4 regions of the Yersinia sp. 2541 StPb PI genome follow, and region 2 is predicted to be linked to each of the others. Evidence: predicted binding sites of a transcription regulator. Region 2 holds the regulator's gene; each other region holds the start of a gene.

Region 1 (4,562 bases), 840 kb from region 2:
TGACTCAGGATCAGTTACTGCAAGCGATGAGCGATAATCCAAAACTTATCGAGCGCCCAATTGTGGTTTATAACGGCCAGGCACGTATCGGCCGCCCGCCTGAGCAGGTGCTTGAGATTTTACCGTAACTTGATTGCAACCCATGATTGAACGCTGCGTATCGAAGCGAGGCCGATGGAAGGACCGAGTCACCAACGCAGCGCCCCCTACCACTTGCCAAAGGAAGGGGATTAAAGGCTAAGAGTTTCTTTTACAAAAGGAATGGTGAGCTTACGCTGGGCGGTGATAGAGGCCCGATCAAGTTGATCCAGGGTCATAAACAGTGTGCGCATTTCCCGATCCAACCGTTTTAGCAAGAAACGGCCAACGTCTTCGGGTAATTCAAAACCACGCAATTTGGCACGTAACTGTAAAGCCTGCAATTTTTCATCATCCGACAACGGCTGCAATTTATAGATCTGCCCCCAATCCAGGCGTGAAGCTAAATCAGGCAAACCGAGATTTAATTGCCGTGGTGGGCGATCACCGGTTATCAATAAACGGGTACGGCCGGTTTCAACAATGCGGTTATAGAGATTAAAGATCGCCATTTCCCACTGCTCATCGCCCGCGATACACTCAATGTTATCAATACACACCAGCGCCAACTGCTCCATACCATCTAATACTTCGGGTACAAAATAGGCACGTTTATCGAGCGGGACATAGCCTACCGCCTCGCCTTTTTGCGATAACTCCGCACAAGCTGCATGTAATAGATGGCTCCGGCCACCGCCTTCGCGCGACCAAAAATAGATATAACTGCCGTGGGACTGATGAACAGTGGACTGGATCGCCGCTAACAGGGACGGGTTCTCCCCCGGATAAAAACTGGCAAAAGTTTCATCATCGGGAAGATAGAGTGGCAGTGAAAGCTGTGCCGGCGTATTCAGAAGCACCTCAACCAACAAAACGGGCGGGAAAACGTGGCAAGCTTACCACAAAAATTAACAACAGCATAAAAACCTGATCTGAAGCGAAAAACTGGCCGAACCCACAATAACTGCCCGGCCAGATATCACTTTTTATTGCACCGATATTAACGTGTGGACTCGTCTTCCTGGGCGTCAATAATCTCTTCTTCAGGGCGAATCAGACTGATCACTTTAAACAGCAAGCTCAAGCCAATCCCCACAACCGTTGCCAAAGCCATGCCTTTCAGTTCAGTTGCGCCGATGTTCACTTTCGCGCCACTCACCCCGATGATCAGGATAACGGAGGTTAAGATCAGGTTTTGTGCTTTGTTATAGTCAACTTTTGACTCGATCAGCACGCGGATACCTGATGCGGCAATAACACCGTACAGCAGTAGTGAAACACCGCCCATCACCGGTACCGGCACCGCTTGAATGGCAGCAGCCAATTTACCGATACAAGACAGCATGATCGCCAGAATCGCAGCGCCACCTATCACCCAAGTACTGTAAACACGGGTGATCGCCATAACACCGATATTCTCACCATACGTGGTATTGGGGGTTGAGCCAAAGAAGCCGGAAATCACCGTCGAAATACCGTTGGCAAACATCGAGCGATGCAGACCAGGGTCACGAATCAAATCCTTTTTCACAATATTCGCCGTGACCACTAAGTGCCCAATATGCTCGGCAATAACCACCAGCGCCGCAGGCAAGATGGTTAAAATAGCGAACCATTCAAAACGTGGGGTATAAAACGTCGGTAAGGCAAACCAATGGGCCTGACTAATCGGGGTTAAATCAACCACCCCCATCACGAATGACAAAGCATAACCGACCAACACACCGATCAAGATAGGGATAATGGCGAAGAAGCCACGGAACAGCACCGATCCCAGAATGGTTACCCCTAACGTCACCATTGAAATGATAATAGTGGTTGAATCTACTGTCACACCTTGGGCGGGCAATAATCCGGCCATACCCGCAGCAACGCCAGCTAACTCAAGGCCGATAACGGCAACAATCGCCCCCATCGCCGCGGGCGGGAACAGCACATTCAGCCAACCCGTTCCGGCTTTTTTCACAATCAGCGCCACCAGACAAAACAGCACGCCGCACATGATAAAACCACCCAAGGCAACTTCGTATCCCAAGGGCAATAGCAGCAGTACCGGTGAGATAAACGCAAAACTTGAGCCGAGGTAAGCCGGGATTTTTCCCTTACAAATAAACAGATAGAGCAAGGTTCCGATACCGTTGAACAGCAGCACCGTGGCCGGGTTAATTTTAAATAGAATAGGAACTAAAACGGTGGCACCAAACATGGCGAACAAATGTTGAAAACTCAGGGGGATCGTCTGGAGCAGCGGTGGACGCTCGCTGACACCGATGGTGCGACGGCTCATTTCTCTATCCTCTTAATGGTGTGTTTAAAAATGATTATGCTAAAAGTTATTCAAAAAAAAGCCGACTATCGAGTCGGCTATCATCAGTTATTTGGTTCCGAAAATCTTATCCCCGGCATCACCCAAACCTGGAATGATATAACCGTGTTCGTTCAGGCACTGATCAATGGCGGCGGTATACAGCTCTACGTCTGGATGCGCTTCTTCTAGCGCTTTGATACCCTCCGGTGCGGCAACCAATACCAACACTTTAATGCTCTGGCAGCCGGCTTTCTTCAGCAAATCGATAGTCGCAATCATCGAACCACCGGTTGCCAGCATAGGGTCAACAACCAACGCCATACGTTCGTTGATATCGGCAACCAGTTTCTGGAAATACGGTACCGGTTTTAGTGTCTCTTCATCACGATAGACACCCACCACGCTAATGCGGGCACTCGGTATATTTTCCAACACCCCCTCCATCATGCCTAAACCAGCACGTAGGATCGGCACCACCGTAATTTTCTTACCTTTAATCTGTTCAATCTCTACCGGCCCGTTCCAACCCTCAATGGTGACTTTCTCAGTTTCCAGATCGGCGGTTGCCACGTAAGTCAGCAAACTCCCTACTTCAGACGCTAACTCGCGAAAACGCTTCGTGCTGATATCATTCTCACGCATCAAACCAAGTTTATGTTTTACTAGCGGGTGTTTCACCTCAACGATCTTCATTATTTTTCTCCTGGTTAGGCGGTTGACGGCCAAAAAAATCGCGAGATTATACCGCCTTTTTTTTTGAACGCCACAATGAATAGCCTGATTCAGATCAATAGAAAATCAATCTTAAGTCAAGAAAGCTAAAAATCAGCGTGATATCACAAGCTACTCGCAAACGTTTGCCTGCGCTGTTAGAATTGTCGCGTTTTCTTCCTATAGCCAAAGTAATTGGCGTTGCAGGTAGGCTGCCAGCAAGCGAACTGCGATGAGCTGACTAAGTCAGTGATTTGGATAAGTTCGTGCAGCGAGCCCTCTTGCGGCTTCAAGTATGAAGGATATAAGCTCAAACAGCCAACCGCCGTGGGGACCTCGCTGTGACCAACAAAACCTCTCTCAGCTATAAAGACGCAGGCGTAGATATCGATGCCGGTAATGACCTTGTTGATCGCATAAAAGGTGTGGTTAAACAAACTCGTCGCCCAGAAGTGATGGGTGGATTGGGCGGGTTCGGTGCCCTGTGTGCTTTGCCACAAAAATACCGTGAACCTATTTTAGTCTCAGGCACCGACGGCGTAGGCACTAAGCTGCGCCTGGCGATGGACCTGAAACGCCACGATACCATTGGTATCGATTTAGTGGCCATGTGTGTCAATGACCTGGTGGTTCAGGGTGCTGAACCGCTGTTCTTCCTTGACTACTTTGCCACCGGTAAACTGGATGTGGATACTGCCGCCAGTGTGATTACCGGTATCGCCGAAGGGTGTAAACAATCAGGTTGTGCACTGGTTGGCGGCGAAACCGCAGAAATGCCGGGGATGTACCACGGTGAAGATTATGACGTTGCCGGTTTCTGCGTTGGTGTAGTTGAAAAGTCTGAAATCATTGATGGCAGCAAAGTGACACCGGGTGATGCGTTGGTTGCCTTAGGTGCCAGCGGCCCGCATTCCAATGGTTATTCACTGGTACGCAAAATTCTGGAAGTCAGCAACACCAATCCTGAGCAAACTCAGTTGGATGGTAAATCGCTGGCTGACCATTTGCTGGAACCGACCAAAATCTACGTTAAATCCATTCTCAGCCTGATTGAGCAGCTTGATATTCATGCTATTGCTCATCTGACTGGCGGCGGCTTCTGGGAAAACATCCCACGGGTATTACCCGCAGGGACTCAAGCGGTTATCGACGAAGCTAGCTGGCAGTGGCCTGCGGTATTTAGTTGGTTGCAGCAAGCCGGCAATGTCAGTCGCCACGAAATGTATCGTACCTTTAACTGTGGTGTCGGCATGGTTGTTGCGCTCCCGGCAGAACTGGCTGATATTGCCGTTGAGTTACTGACCGCATCCGGTGAGAAAGCCTGGAAAATCGGTGTGATTGCGGCGGCGACTGACGGTGCAGATCAAGTCATCATCAATCCATAACATTGCTGACTCAGCCTGCAGCTTCAAAATCCCGATGAGCTGACTCAAGTCCGTGATTCAGGTGACAAATCTGCCGGGAG
Region 2 (4,562 bases):
GCTTGCCGGGAGGCTTTCTCAATAATAAATCACACCCGGCTCACGTGTTCCTTAGTGACTATTTCTATTAGAAATTAATTCACTTCGTCCTTGACGCTACCGCTGTGTTAGCGGCTCTCGTTACTTAGCCCATCCTTGGGTCTCGCCTCTATCAGGCTGCCGCTTGCAGCGTTCAAATCGATTTCCGACCCGAATCATTCCTTATCCAGGCTCATCGTGGTTCATTCGTTTGTTGCTTTGCTGTAACACCGATGACGTTGGGCATCGGATTAGTATCATTTTTTTCTTTTCGCAATGCGTAGCAATGAATGCCATATCCTAAAAACGCCAGCACCACGGTCGACAGCATCACGGTCACTGTTGCCAGCAATGGCTGGCTGATATAGGCCGATACCAACATACTGGCAACAAAACATAACCCGAGCTGAAGCGTATTTTGCAGCGCGGCTGCTTTACCGGTGTTAGCTGGAAAAGGCATTAATGCATTCGCTACGATAATAGGGTAGCAGGCACCATTCACCAGCGCCATTATGCAGAATGGAATAAGTAAGGTCAGCAGCGTCGGCGTGGTTAACGTTGCTATCAGATAAAGTGCAATCATGCTGATTGAATATCCCGCCAACAGCCACGGCAGCAAGGTATTGCCCTTGATTCGGGAAAGAGCACTGCGACAACCAAATCCACCTAACAGGAAGGCCAGGGTCTGGGGGACATAACTTAATCCGATGACATTCGGGCTATAACCCATATCACCCAGAATAAAAGGTGAACCGGTTAACCAGGCAAAGAAACCGGCACTACAGGCAGCAAACATCATCACGTTGCCACTGAATGTTGCCGACTTAAGCAACTGCCAGAAACTGATGTTGGTGCTAATGCGTGCAGCATTATCTTGTGCGGTTTTTTTGCGTTCGTTCAACCGCGCCGTTGGGATCAATAGCAGCAACGTAACGGCCAGTAGCACTACAAAAATTGAACGCCAACTGAAGTGGTTTAATAACCAGGCACCCAGTAGCGGAGCTAACGCTGGAGAGAGTGCTACGAGCGGCATAATGGTGGCAAACACGCGATTGGCCTTGCCATCGCGATAACGGTCTACCACTAACGCCTGCCAACTTACAGCAGCAGAACACACCCCTACCGCCTGAATAAAGCGGAGTACCAATAATTGTGTCGCATTTTCAACCCATAAAATCCCCAGACAACCGATGGCAAATAACGCCAAACCGGCTAACAGTACCGGTTTACGGCCTAACTTATCCGATACGGGTCCCCAGATAAGCTGAGCGATAGCAAAACCGGCGAGGAAGATACTTAAGCTGGCACTGATGGCGCCGGCAGACGTTTGAAGCTCTTGTTGCATTGCGCCAAAAGCGGGTAGATACATGTCAGTGGCCAAATAGCCCAACATACTCAGACCGGCCAGATAGAACATAAAACCAGACGACGTTTTCATTCTTTATTTCTCTTTATATCCTTGGTCTTTGAAACCGCAGAGGTGTTAGCAGCGGCTCCAATGACGTTGGCTAAATTATAATTTTTGCAGGCAAAACTTCTGTTATAGAAAATTAATTGCGGAGGGCATTCTATCCGCTGCGATATTCTGTTGTGAAACGGTAATATTTGCACCATGCTATTAAAAAATTTGATAGCAAATTGGTGATGTAAAAAGGTGAAAAACTATGTGGTCTGAATATTCACTGGATGTGGTGGACGCAGTAGCCCGTACTGGGAGTTTCAGTGCTGCTGCTCAAGAATTGCACCGCGTACCGTCTGCGATTAGTTATACGGTGCGCCAGTTGGAAGAGTGGTTGGCCGTTCCGTTGTTTGAACGACGTCATCGCGATGTGGAATTAACCGAAGCTGGCGTGGTTTTTATTAAAGATGCGCGAGATGTTATCAAAAAAATGAATGACACACGCCGTCAGTGTCAACAGGTGGCGAATGGTTGGCGTGGGCAGTTAAATATAGTAATAGATAAAATTGTTAAACCACAGCGTAGTCGCCGTTTAGTGTTGGATTTTTACCGACATTTTCCTGATATTGAACTGCGGGTACGCTATGAAGTATTCAACGGTGTGTGGGATGCGCTGGTGGATGGGCAGGCGGAAATGGCCATTGGTGCGACCCGCGCGATCCCGGTCGGTGGGCGGTTCATCTTTCGCGATATGGGCTTTTTAAGCTGGCATTGTGTGGTGAGTGTCGATCATCCTTTAGCCCAATTAACCGAGCCACTTAGCGATAATCAGTTACGGCCTTATCCCTCACTTTGCCTGGAAGATACCGCCCGTAATTTACCTAAACGTGACACCTGGACTTTAGCAAACCAGCAGCGATTGGTCGCCCCGGACTGGGCAACGGGAATCGATTGCCTGTGTGCAGGATTGTGCATCGGGATGGTGCCGGCACATATGGTATCGCCGTTGATTGAGCAAGGGAAGCTAGCGGCACTGACGCTGGCTGAACCGTTGCCCGATAGTCCATGTTGCTTGACCTGGGAGCAGAACAACCATTCACCAGCATTGGCCTGGCTGCTGGAATATCTAGGTGACAGTGTCACACTTAATACCGAATGGTTGAAAGATGACAGTGAGTTATCAATCAATGACTGAGGATTAATGAGGCAAGATTAGCCGCCGGTAGAGCTAAACACTACCGGCAGGAGAGGATTAACGGCGATAATCGAGGAACGGGCCATCAGCGACAGAACGGCGCTCAATCAGTTTAGGGTGTACCTCAATGGTCTGCGAATCTTCACGTTTGCTGACAATACGGTCAAGTAACATGGCAAAGGCCGTTTCGCCCAAGCGCTCTTTGGGCTGGTGAATAGTGGTTAGCGCCGGCGAGAAATAGCGCGCATTACGCACATTATCATACCCGATCACCGAAATATCTTGTGGTACCCGTAGGCCCAACTCATCAGCAGCACATATCGCGCCCATGGCCATAATATCGCCGCCACAGAACACCGCCGTTGGGCGATGTTTTTGTGTCAGGATTTGATGCATCGCTTTATAACCGGATTCCGGTTCAAAATCCCCTTGGACCACCCACTCATCACGCAGGGTAATATTTGCTTCTTCCAGTGCTTTCAGGAAGCCCTGGTGGCGGCCACCACCGGTATTACGGGCTAACTGGCCGGGGATAGCCCCAATGTCACGATGACCGCGCTCAATCAGGTAACGGCCCGCCAAATAGCCGCCTTCAAAAGCGTTATCAATAATCGAGTCAGTAAAATCACCCCGTGCGGTTCCCCAATCCATGACGACCATTGGGATATTGCGATATTCTTCCAACATCCCGAGTAGCTGCTCAGGATATTCTGAACACATCACCAGCAACCCATCGACACGTTTTTGTGCCAACATCGCCAGATAAGCTTTTTGCTTGTCCAGATTATTATGAGAATTACATAAAATCAGGGTATAACCTTTGCTATAACAACTATTTTCGACCGCTTCGATCACTTCGGCAAAATAGGGCGCTTCGCTGGATGTTGCCAGTAAACCAATTGATTTAGTGTGATTAACTTTCAAACTGCGGGCTACAGCGCTGGGTGAATAATGCAGTTCTTTAATGGCAGCCCACACCGCAGCCTTGGTATTCTCGGCGACGAAACGAGTTTTGTTGATAACGTGCGAAACGGTGGTGGTGGACACACCCGCGTGTTTGGCCACATCTTTAATCGTTGCCATAAAAAGAATGACTCCTAAGCTTACCGGTTACAGTAGGGTAAGTATTATGTTAATCGTTTGCCTGCATAACCCGAAAACCGCTCAGACAAAAACACGATATTAGGCTGGGAAGTTAAATCAGCTGATTGTCTGAGAGTATTTATTGGACGTTATTAGTCGGTATGCAGTTATGAACTGCGAATTTTGGCTGATCTGGAGGAAAAGTGAAAGGGGTAATCAAAGTTATAAAGTGCGTAATGAGCACAAGATTTTTTTTCTGAACTGTGGGAAAATAATTTAACACACTAACTATGTGCCTTTTCCCTACTACAAACTAACCGGCTAAGGAGTTTTTATGGATACCAATCTGAAAATGTCGCTGATTACGACTGTTGGTGCGCTGGCGATGATTATTGTCTTTAGCTTCGTGGCGGTAATGAATTAATTAAACCGCTTGCCGGTGTGAAGTGATAAGTAGGGCGGGTTAATCCCGCCCTTAATTATTTTTACGCGTAATGCGACGATGGGTTGTCACTCTTCTTGCCGTATCAGGCTAAATTTTTCTCAACGAAAGACCAGTTAACCAGTGCCCAGAAGTTTTCCAGGTATTTTGGCCGCGCATTGCGGTAATCAATATAGTAAGCATGTTCCCACACATCTACGGTTAACACTGGTTTATCGTTGGTGGTCAGTGGAGTTGCTGCATTAGACGTACTGACAATCGCCAGTGTGCCATCTGCTTTTTTAACCAGCCAGGTCCAGCCCGCACCAAAGTTTTTTACTGCCGCATCAGTAAATTGTGCTTTAAATTCAGCAAAAGAACCAAATGATTGATTAATGGCATCGGCAACTTTGCCCGTAGGTTCGCCGCCGCCGTTAGGTGACAGG
Region 3 (4,562 bases), 2.3 Mb from region 2:
TGGATGGCGGGCGAACAATACTTTGCCCGCAGCACAGATTTAAGCTTCTCTCTGCTGGCAGGTACCGTGTTACTGCTGGTTTCGCATAGCATTTGGCTACTGAATCGCTATCGTTTTTCATTCCGGGCTTCAGATGCAATTGTCGCTGGTTGCTACTTTGTCGGGCATTTCCTGATTGTCCGGTCGCTGTATTTGTAACTAAATCAGTACCGCAATACGTTTTTAGCCGTTTGAGCTGCGTGCTCCACCAAAGGGGCGCGCATTTCAATGCGCTGGATACGCTCACTTTAGTCATACCCTGCCAGGTAGCAAAAATCCCATTTAGCAATTACTCTCATTTCCCTCTTGACTCTGGAGTTGACTCCAAGGTGTAGAGTGCTGCAATACCTGTTACATGCTTTCCAGGAGGCACCATGCATTCACATTCTGAACATCAGCATCCAACGGATACACACAACAACTGTGGCTGTGGTCACACTCATGCCAAACAACAAACCGGTTGCAGCAGCCAGAAAACAACCAGTGCCAGCAATGACAGCTCAGACTCAGTGAGTGAACACTCACATAATGATGGGGGTTGCTGTAGTCAGGGCCAAAGCGATGAGGGTGATGACGAAAGCGACATACTCGCGCCAGAGATATCTGCAGATAACCAGCGCTTCAGTTGGCAGGTCAAAGGGATGGACTGCCCAAGCTGTGCCCGAAAAATTGAAAATGCCGTCAGTAATCTGGTCGGGATTGAAAATGTAAAAGTCCTCTTTGCCACAGAAAAATTAGTGGTTGATGCACGCATAGATATCCGCCCTCAAGTCGTGAATGCAGTCACTCAGGCTGGATTCACTCTGGTCGATACCCAATCAAGCGCAGGAAGTAAAGCCGCTGCGCCAGAATCACGCCTGCGCGAATACTTACCTATCGCATTATTAACCACACTGATGCTTATCAGTTGGGGGATCTCGTTATTCAGCCTTGAACTAAGTGAGTTTGCCTTCACTGCAACCACCATTGTCGGTCTGATCCCGATCATCGCCAAAGCCTGGAAGCTTATCCGCTCTGGGACTCCCTTCGCCATTGAAACCTTGATGAGCGTGGCAGCTATCGGGGCGATGTTTATTGGCGCAACCGCTGAAGCGGCCATGGTATTACTGCTGTTTATGGTCGGCGAACTGCTCGAATCTTATGCCGCAAACCGTGCACGCCGTGGGGTAACTGCCCTGATGGCACTGGTGCCAGAAGAGGCACTGTTGTTAAAAGACGGTGAGCGTAGGCAGGTTCCTGTCGCCAGTTTGCGCCCCGGCGATATCATCGAAATCTCGCCCGGTGGCCGCTTACCCGCAGATGCCGAACTAATGACCCCTTTTGCCAGTTTCGATGAAAGCGCCCTCACCGGAGAATCTATCCCTGTTGAGCGTCAGCAAGGCGAAAAAGTTGCGGCCGGGAGCTTATCGGTCGATCGCGCCACTGAAATGCGAGTTATCTCAGAACCCGGCAATAATGCTATTGACCGTATTCTGCAACTAATTGAATTAGCAGAAGAACGCCGAGCACCCATTGAGCGTTTCATTGACCGCTTCAGTCGTATTTATACGCCAGCGATCATGCTGCTTTCAGCGCTGGTCATGTTAGTACCGCCTTTGGCTTTCGCCGAACCTTGGGAAACCTGGCTGTACCGCGGCCTGACACTATTACTGATAGGTTGCCCATGTGCGTTGGTTATCTCCACACCTGCGGCAATTACATCTGCATTAGCGGCGGCAACCCGCCGTGGGGCATTGATCAAAGGGGGAGCAGCACTGGAGCAGTTGGGCCGAATTCAAACGGTTGCCTTTGACAAAACCGGCACCCTGACCGAGGGCAAACCTAAAGTTACCGATATTCTGCCTATAGCCGGTGTGAGTGAAACCCGCCTGTTAGCGTTGGCCGCCGCCGTTGAAGCTGGCTCCCACCATCCGTTAGCGATCGCTATTATGCAACGCGCACAGCAAAACACCCCAATATTGCCACTGGCGAGTGAGCGTCGAGCTCTGGCGGGGGTGGGTGTTGAAGGTGTGGTTAATGGTCTGACGGTGCGCGTCAGCGCCCCCAGTAAGTTGCCCCCACAGTTATTGACTGCTGAGTGGCAAACACAGCTCGACCAGTTGGAAAGCAGCGGTAAAACAGCCGTCGCCGTGCTGGAAGATGAAACGCTAATTGGTTTATTGGCATTACGTGACACGTTACGAACTGATGCCAGGCAAGCCATTGATGCGCTGAAGAAGTTAGGTATTCAGGGGGTGATGCTCACTGGCGATAATCCACGAGCCGCAGCGGCAATTGCCGGTGAATTGGGGATTGATTACCGCGCCGGATTACTGCCCGCCGATAAAGTGCAAGCGGTTATGGCATTGAATGCGGCACAACCTACGGTGATGGTCGGTGATGGCATCAATGATGCTCCGGCGATGAAAGCAGCCAGTATTGGTATTGCCATGGGTAGTGGCACCGATGTGGCATTGGAAACAGCCGATGCCGCGTTGACCCACAACCGGTTAACCGGATTAGCAGAAATTATTCTGTTATCACGGGCGGCCAACGCCAATATCCGCCAGAACATTACTATCGCACTGGGCCTAAAGGGAATCTTCCTGGTTACCACACTACTGGGCTTAACCGGTCTCTGGTTGGCAGTATTAGCAGATTCCGGTGCTACCGCCTTAGTAACAGCCAATGCGTTACGGCTACTGCGCAAGCGGGATGTTTGAATCAAGCATCGGTTCTGATAATTGGGGCAGAGGCGGGTGTTACTGCGCTTTTGCCCCTTTCTTGACTAAATACCGATACGGCGTCTGCCCGATATCTTGTGCCAACAACTGATGGTCCATAAAACGGCAAAAACCGGGAATATCGCGGGTGGTGGCAGGGTCGTCAGCAATAATCAGTAGAGTTTGGCCATCTTCCATGTGCCGGACCGTTTTTCGCACCATCATCACCGGCTCAGGGCAGCGCAGGCCCAGTGCATCAAGTGTTTTGTCTGGATTGGCAAAAATATCGGTCATGGTGAGTCTCTTGTTGGTCGTTATGGGTTTGCTAGCAGTATAAAGATAAAATATAAGCCCGTGTGCGAAGGCGGATAGTTTACCCCGTCGATTTTTAGGCGCAAGCGACGCTAACGTTTGCGTTAAAATTAGCCATTGCATTCGTTGCGCAAACGCGTATTATGCCGCCGCGTCGCAGAAATTGCGGCACATTCTGTTTGGGTTCCCTCACCCCAATAACCAAAAAGGTCACATTTATGTTTTCGTTTACTGCCCAACAGCGGATGACCGCTTTGGTATGGCTGTCGCTATTCCATATTGTCATCATTACCTCCAGCAACTACCTGGTGCAATTACCGATCGCTATCTTCGGTTTTCATACCACCTGGGGCGCTTTTACTTTTCCGTTTATCTTCCTTGCCACTGACCTGACTGTACGGATTTTTGGTGCTCCTTTGGCGCGCCGGATCATTCTGTCGGTTATGGTGCCAGCGTTGCTGATTTCATATCTGATTTCAGCCCTGTTTTATCAGGGGAGTTGGCAGGGGTTACCGGCATTAACCAGCTTTAACTTGGTGGTAGCCCGTATCGCGATTGCCAGCTTTATGGCCTATGTACTCGGCCAGATTCTGGATGTTCAGGTATTTAACCGCCTGCGTCAGCGCAGTGCCTGGTGGGTTGCCCCTACTGCTGCCATGTTCTTTGGCAATATCAGTGACACCATGGCGTTCTTCTTTATTGCGTTCTATCGCAGTACTGACCCATTTATGGCTGCAAACTGGGTAGAAATCGCTTTGGTGGATTATAGCTTTAAGCTGCTGATCTGCATGTTGTTCTTCCTACCCGCCTATGGCGTGATGCTCAATGTATTGCTGAAATATTTTGCCCGACAGACCGAACAGCAAGCACTAAAGCAGGCTACTGCCACTGAACAATAGATTGCTTTTAGCGTCTGAATAAGGTGCGATAAGGCTATACCCAGATTAGTTGGCGTTGCAGGGGTGTCACTAACCCCCTGTAAGTTCAAGTAACAAGGGGATATTAATCATCAATAAAGGGATTCCCATGCATAAAATAACCAAATTTCTTGCTGTCGGTCTGTTGGTTGCAGGATTAAGTGCTTGTGATGGCAACAGCAATAGTAACGTGGGCCAACCGGTCAGCCTGCTGGAAGGCAAAGTGGCCTTCAGCTTGCCGGCAGACTTGTCTGATCAAAGCGGAAAGATGGGCAATCAAGCGAATAACATGCACGTTTACGCCAATAAAACCGGCGATAAAGCAGTTATCGTGATTTTAGGTGATAACACCAATGAAGAACTGGAAGTACTGACAACGCGTTTAGCAGACCAGCAACGCGCCCGTGATGCTAACCTGCAAGTCGTCACCAATAAAGCCATTAAAATTGACGGACAACCGTTCCAGCAGTTAGATAGCATTATTACCAGTGGCGGCCAGAAAGCCTATTCGTCTGTGTTGATGGGTAAAGTCGATAACCATTTGATGACAATACAAATTACGCTGCCCGCAGATAATCAGCAGCAAGCTCAG
Region 4 (4,562 bases), 1.7 Mb from region 2:
AGCCGGATTTAAGAAGCGTTAACCCTCTTTTTCGATCAGTAACGCTTCCAGCAAATCCAAATCGTGCAGCAGTTTTTGCAGCGTTTCATTGCTGATTTTCTGCGTCGCACGCAGGTGATACAGTTCCCCACGCTCGGCTCGTAATGCGGTTAAACGAAAACGCCGCTCCAGATTCTCAACCAGCAAGGTGTTCTCAATTTCATCCTTACTGCCGGTACGCCGTCGCAATGTCCCGATAACTCGTGAACTGATCTCTTTTAGCAACTCCGGGTCAATATTCTCCTCGCTGCTGGCTGCCAGCCGCTCTTCCATTTTATTCAGGCTAACAATTGCCACCTCGGCAGTCGCCGCCCGAGCGAAACGCACTTCTTCACGGCTGGCACTTTTATCTGCTACCACCACACCACGCAGCAATGGCGGCAAAGCAATCACCCCGATAATAACCGACAGCAGAATCACGCCGGTGGCGATAAATACCAACTGGTAACGGGATGGGAAGGCTGAACCATCGCTGAGGAATAACGGAATAGAGAGGACACCGGCAAGAGTAATCGCTCCCCGTACCCCTGCAAACGATGCCACCCACAGTTCACGTGTGGTGTAATTGCCAAACTCCAGTGGCCGTTTGGTCAGGATGCGTTTACTGATTTTCTTCATCGACCATAGCCAGCTAAAGCGCAGTACCAACAACGCACCATAAATAATGGCAACATCCGCGAAGAGGTTCCAGGTTTGAATGGTTGGGTCCAGTTCAGCCTGTATGATTGATGTTTCCAAAATCCCCGGTAATTGCAGCCCCAACAGGATGAACACCATGCCGTTAAACACAAACTCCAGCATCGACCACACGCTGTCGGCACGTAACCGCATCGTCAATGGTGCGTTTCGGATAACCCCGGACTGACTGATGGTCATCCCTGCCGCCACTGCGGCCAGAATGCCGGAGACGCCAATATGCTCAGCAATCAGATAAGAAGCGAATGGCAACAGCAGCAGTAAGACAATTTGTGTTGCCGGATCATCACCACTCCAGCGGCTCATCAGGCGCAGTGACTTACTGTATAGCCAGGTTACCGCCACACCAGCCAGCAGGCCACCAATCGCCACTTTTAGGAACTCAAGTGTGGCACCAGACACGGTAAAGACCATCGTCCCCATTGCCACCGCAATGGCAAACTTTAGCGCAACCAGACCAGAGGCATCATTCATCAACGCCTCCCCTTCTAATACGCCCATAATCGATTTAGGTATGCGCCCTTTCCCCACAATGCCGGATAATGCCACAGCATCGGTTGGCGACAATACCGCCGCCAGTGCAAACGCGGCTACCAGCGGAATACCCGGCACCATCCAGTAAATCAGATAGCCGATACCCACCACGGTGACCAGCACCAATGCCAGCGCCAGACCAAATATCTCCCGCCCATGGTGAATAAACTCTCGTGTCGGTGTTTTCCAGCCGTCGGCAAAGAGCAGCGGTGGAATAAACAGCACCAGGAATAATTCCGGGTCAAAATCGACATGCAAACCAAAGTGGGGAAAGGCCAACAAGGCACCACAGACAATCTGCATCAGAGGAAGGGGGATTTGAAACGGCAACATCCGAGTGACAACGCCGGAAAGCGACACCACCAGAATCAGGATGAGGATTGTAAAAAAAATTTCCATGCTTTCCTTAGACTCAACTCAACACAACTCAATATAAGATTTAACCTCACCCGCCCGTAGACAGGGCCGGAGTTTAGCTTTTGATAGTAGATCACTTTTTTGTTAAACGGGGAAAAAACCTGTAACTGATGGCAGGAAAAAACAAAGAAAATAGGGTTATTAAAAACCGCTGTGGCATCGGGACAGCGTCACCCCGATGCCAGCAAAAACTCATCGCTTAGATTGCCCAGCCACCCGCATAGAATGCCACTAACGCGATAGCGATAATCACGGTACCGATATTCAGTTTACGCCATTCACCGGAACAGATACGGCCAATAACCAGCGAGCTGAAGCCCAACATAATACCGGTGACGATATTACAAGTCAGCACGATAAACACGGCACAAAGCAGGCCAGACATCGCATCAACAAAGTCTTCGAAATCCAGTTTGGAGACGTTGCTCAACATCAGCAACCCTACATACATCAGAGCCGGTGCCGTCGCATAAGCCGGAACCAAATAGGATAGTGGCGACAGGAACAGCATCAGCAGGAACAAAATACCTACCACGGTGGCGGTCAAACCGGTTTTACCACCAGCGGCAGTACCGGCGGCAGATTCGATATAAACCGCAGCAGGCGCAGCGCCCACCAAACCAGCAAAAATGCTGCTAACGGAGTCAGATGTCAGAGCTTTACCGCCGCTGATGATCTGGCCGTCTTTATCCAACAAATTAGCCTGACCCGCTACCGCGCGGATAGTCCCGGTGGCATCAAATACAGCAGTCATCACTAATGCCAATACACTTGGCAGCACCACAGGTTTCAATGCACCCATGATATCAAGGCTGAAAATCAATGAATTACCGTTAGCATCCGCCAGGCTAGGCATCGCAAACAGCCCTTGATAGGTCACACTCGGATCAAAAATCAGGCCGATAACCGAGATGGCGATGATCACCAGCAGAATGCCACCCGGCACTCGCAGTTTTTCCAGACCGAAAATCACCGCCAGCCCTAGCAAAGTCATTATGACCGGGAAAGAGGTAAATGCACCCAGTGCAACCGGTAAACCTTCAATCGGGTTTTTGATAACCAGGCCGACACCGTTTGCTGCAATCAGCAACAGGAACAAGCCGATACCGATACCGGTACCATGTGCCACGCCCATCGGCAAATTACGCAATATCCATGAACGGATACCGGTCACAGAGATAATAGTGAACAGCACCCCCATCAGGAATACTGCCCCCAATGCCACAGGAATACTGATGTGTTGCCCCAGCACCAAGCTGAATGCCGTAAACGCTGTCAGTGATATGGCGCAACCAATCGCCATCGGCAAGTTGGCCCACAACCCCATCAACAAAGAACCAAGACCGGCAACCAGACAGGTTGCCACAAACACCGCTGTTGGTGGGAAACCCGCTTTGCCAAGCATACTTGGTACAACAATGACCGAGTAGACCATGGCGAGAAAGGTTGTCAGGCCAGCCAGCACTTCCTGGCGTACATTACTGCCGCGTTCACTAAGCTTGAAAAATGCATCAAGCGAACCTTTTGGCGTTACTGCCCGGTTCACTTGAGGGTTGGTGCTAGACATGGTTATGTCCCCTGTGTGTCATTTTAAAGTAGTCAGCAAGTCAGGCGCCCTTCCCTACGTAATCGTTTCCGTTTTTGCCGATTAACTCGACAACGCCTCCAACATCTTCATGGTGGAGAAAATAGCAAACGATTAGCTGGAAGCACGCATGACTGAAAAAAATCGAAGAAAAACTACAATAAGCGTCATTGTTGCAGGCAGTTTGGACGCGGCCAGCCGCAAAAACCGGAGCGTACACTCGGTACGTGAGGATTTTTAGCACTGCCCAAGTTCAAAATGGCAAATAAAATAGCCTTATTGTAAGGCAAACGATTATCTAGCTATTCGTAGCGACTAATCAACACCAGATAGCGACATTTATTGCATTTTTTTACATTAATTTGTCGGGGGAGCATTAATTTGACGGGAAACAAAAGTGTGAGTAGCCTCACACTCATTTACTTTGCGTGGCAATGATGCCGAATCATCGGTTATCAGCCTTCCAGTTTGTAGGCTCCGCCCTTCTCAATCGCCTGTTGGTAGGCTGGGCGCTGATGAATGCGCACTAAGAAATCTTGCAGTTTCGGGAACCCCTCAAGACCACCACGGGTGTTGATTGCCTCGATAGGAAAACTCATCTGAATATCCGCCGCGCTGAAATCACTGCCAGCAAACCACTGATTATTCGTCAAATGCTGTTCCAGATAATCGCGGTGAGTAGCAATTTGCTTATTCAGATAACTTTTCTGTACGCCATCACCCAGAGCCTTGGCAACCGGGCGAATAATCCACGGCACAGGCGGCCCACCCAATCGGCTAAAGATAAGTTTCATCACCAGCAATGGCATCAATGAACCTTCGGCATAATGCATCCAGTAACGGAACTGTTGACGATCATAGTGACCGGTGGGCTTAAATAGCCCCTGTGCATCATAGGTTTCCTGTAAATACTCAATAATGGCACCAGACTCCGCCAAGGTGAGATCACCGTCAGTAATCACTGGTGATTTTCCCAATGGATGGATTTTTTTCAATTCTGGTGGTGCCAGTAAGCTGCCGGGGTCGCGCTGATAGCGCTTCAACTCATAAGGAACTTGCAGTTCCTCCAGCATCCACAAGATACGTTGTGAACGTGAATTATTCAGATGGTGAACCGTGACCATGACCAAGCTCCATATGATGAACATAAGAGTATTGATTATAGTGATAAAAGAATTTTTTGGTTTGCAAAGCTGCCAATACCAATTTTAAGAAAGCAAAACAGATATATCGAGGTATAAAAATCTCATCCCTCAGGCGCGACTTAAAACCAACAAAAAGCCCCGCCAAG

What was found. The regulator PurR, encoded in region 2, represses purine synthesis genes. The targets are predictions, from matches to a motif close to CANGCAAACGTTTGCNTG.
Region 1: a site for PurR is predicted at 3,233-3,250, ahead of purM (phosphoribosylformylglycinamidine cyclo-ligase). Genes of this name have one in related genera too.
Region 3: a site for PurR is predicted at 3,142-3,159, ahead of tusA (sulfurtransferase TusA). Genes of this name have one in related genera too.
Region 4: a site for PurR is predicted at 3,309-3,326, ahead of V1953_RS01680 (NCS2 family permease). Genes of this name have one in related genera too.

Annotation. Positions count from the first base shown of each region.
Region 1 is NZ_JAZGQB010000001.1:1,284,782-1,289,343, reverse strand. It holds gene arsC (arsenate reductase (glutaredoxin)) at 1-128, shown strand, start outside; gene hda (DnaA inactivator Hda) at 231-938, opposite strand; gene uraA (uracil permease) at 1,079-2,365, opposite strand; gene upp (uracil phosphoribosyltransferase) at 2,453-3,079, opposite strand; gene purM (phosphoribosylformylglycinamidine cyclo-ligase) at 3,439-4,482, shown strand.
Region 2 is NZ_JAZGQB010000001.1:2,128,176-2,132,737, forward strand. It holds gene punC (purine nucleoside transporter PunC) at 212-1,456, opposite strand; gene punR (DNA-binding transcriptional activator PunR) at 1,683-2,612, shown strand; gene purR (HTH-type transcriptional repressor PurR) at 2,670-3,695, opposite strand; gene cydH (cytochrome bd-I oxidase subunit CydH) at 4,030-4,119, shown strand; gene sodB (superoxide dismutase [Fe]) at 4,223-4,562, opposite strand, start outside.
Region 3 is NZ_JAZGQB010000001.1:4,470,162-4,474,723, forward strand. It holds gene V1953_RS20075 (lysoplasmalogenase) at 1-198, shown strand, start outside; gene V1953_RS20080 (zinc/cadmium/mercury/lead-transporting ATPase) at 414-2,741, shown strand; gene tusA (sulfurtransferase TusA) at 2,781-3,035, opposite strand; gene V1953_RS20090 (7-cyano-7-deazaguanine/7-aminomethyl-7-deazaguanine transporter) at 3,272-3,952, shown strand; gene V1953_RS20095 (DcrB family lipoprotein) at 4,080-4,562, shown strand, end outside.
Region 4 is NZ_JAZGQB010000001.1:392,074-396,635, reverse strand. It holds gene V1953_RS01685 (Na+/H+ antiporter) at 19-1,668, opposite strand; gene V1953_RS01680 (NCS2 family permease) at 1,886-3,253, opposite strand; gene V1953_RS01675 (glutathione S-transferase family protein) at 3,727-4,395, opposite strand.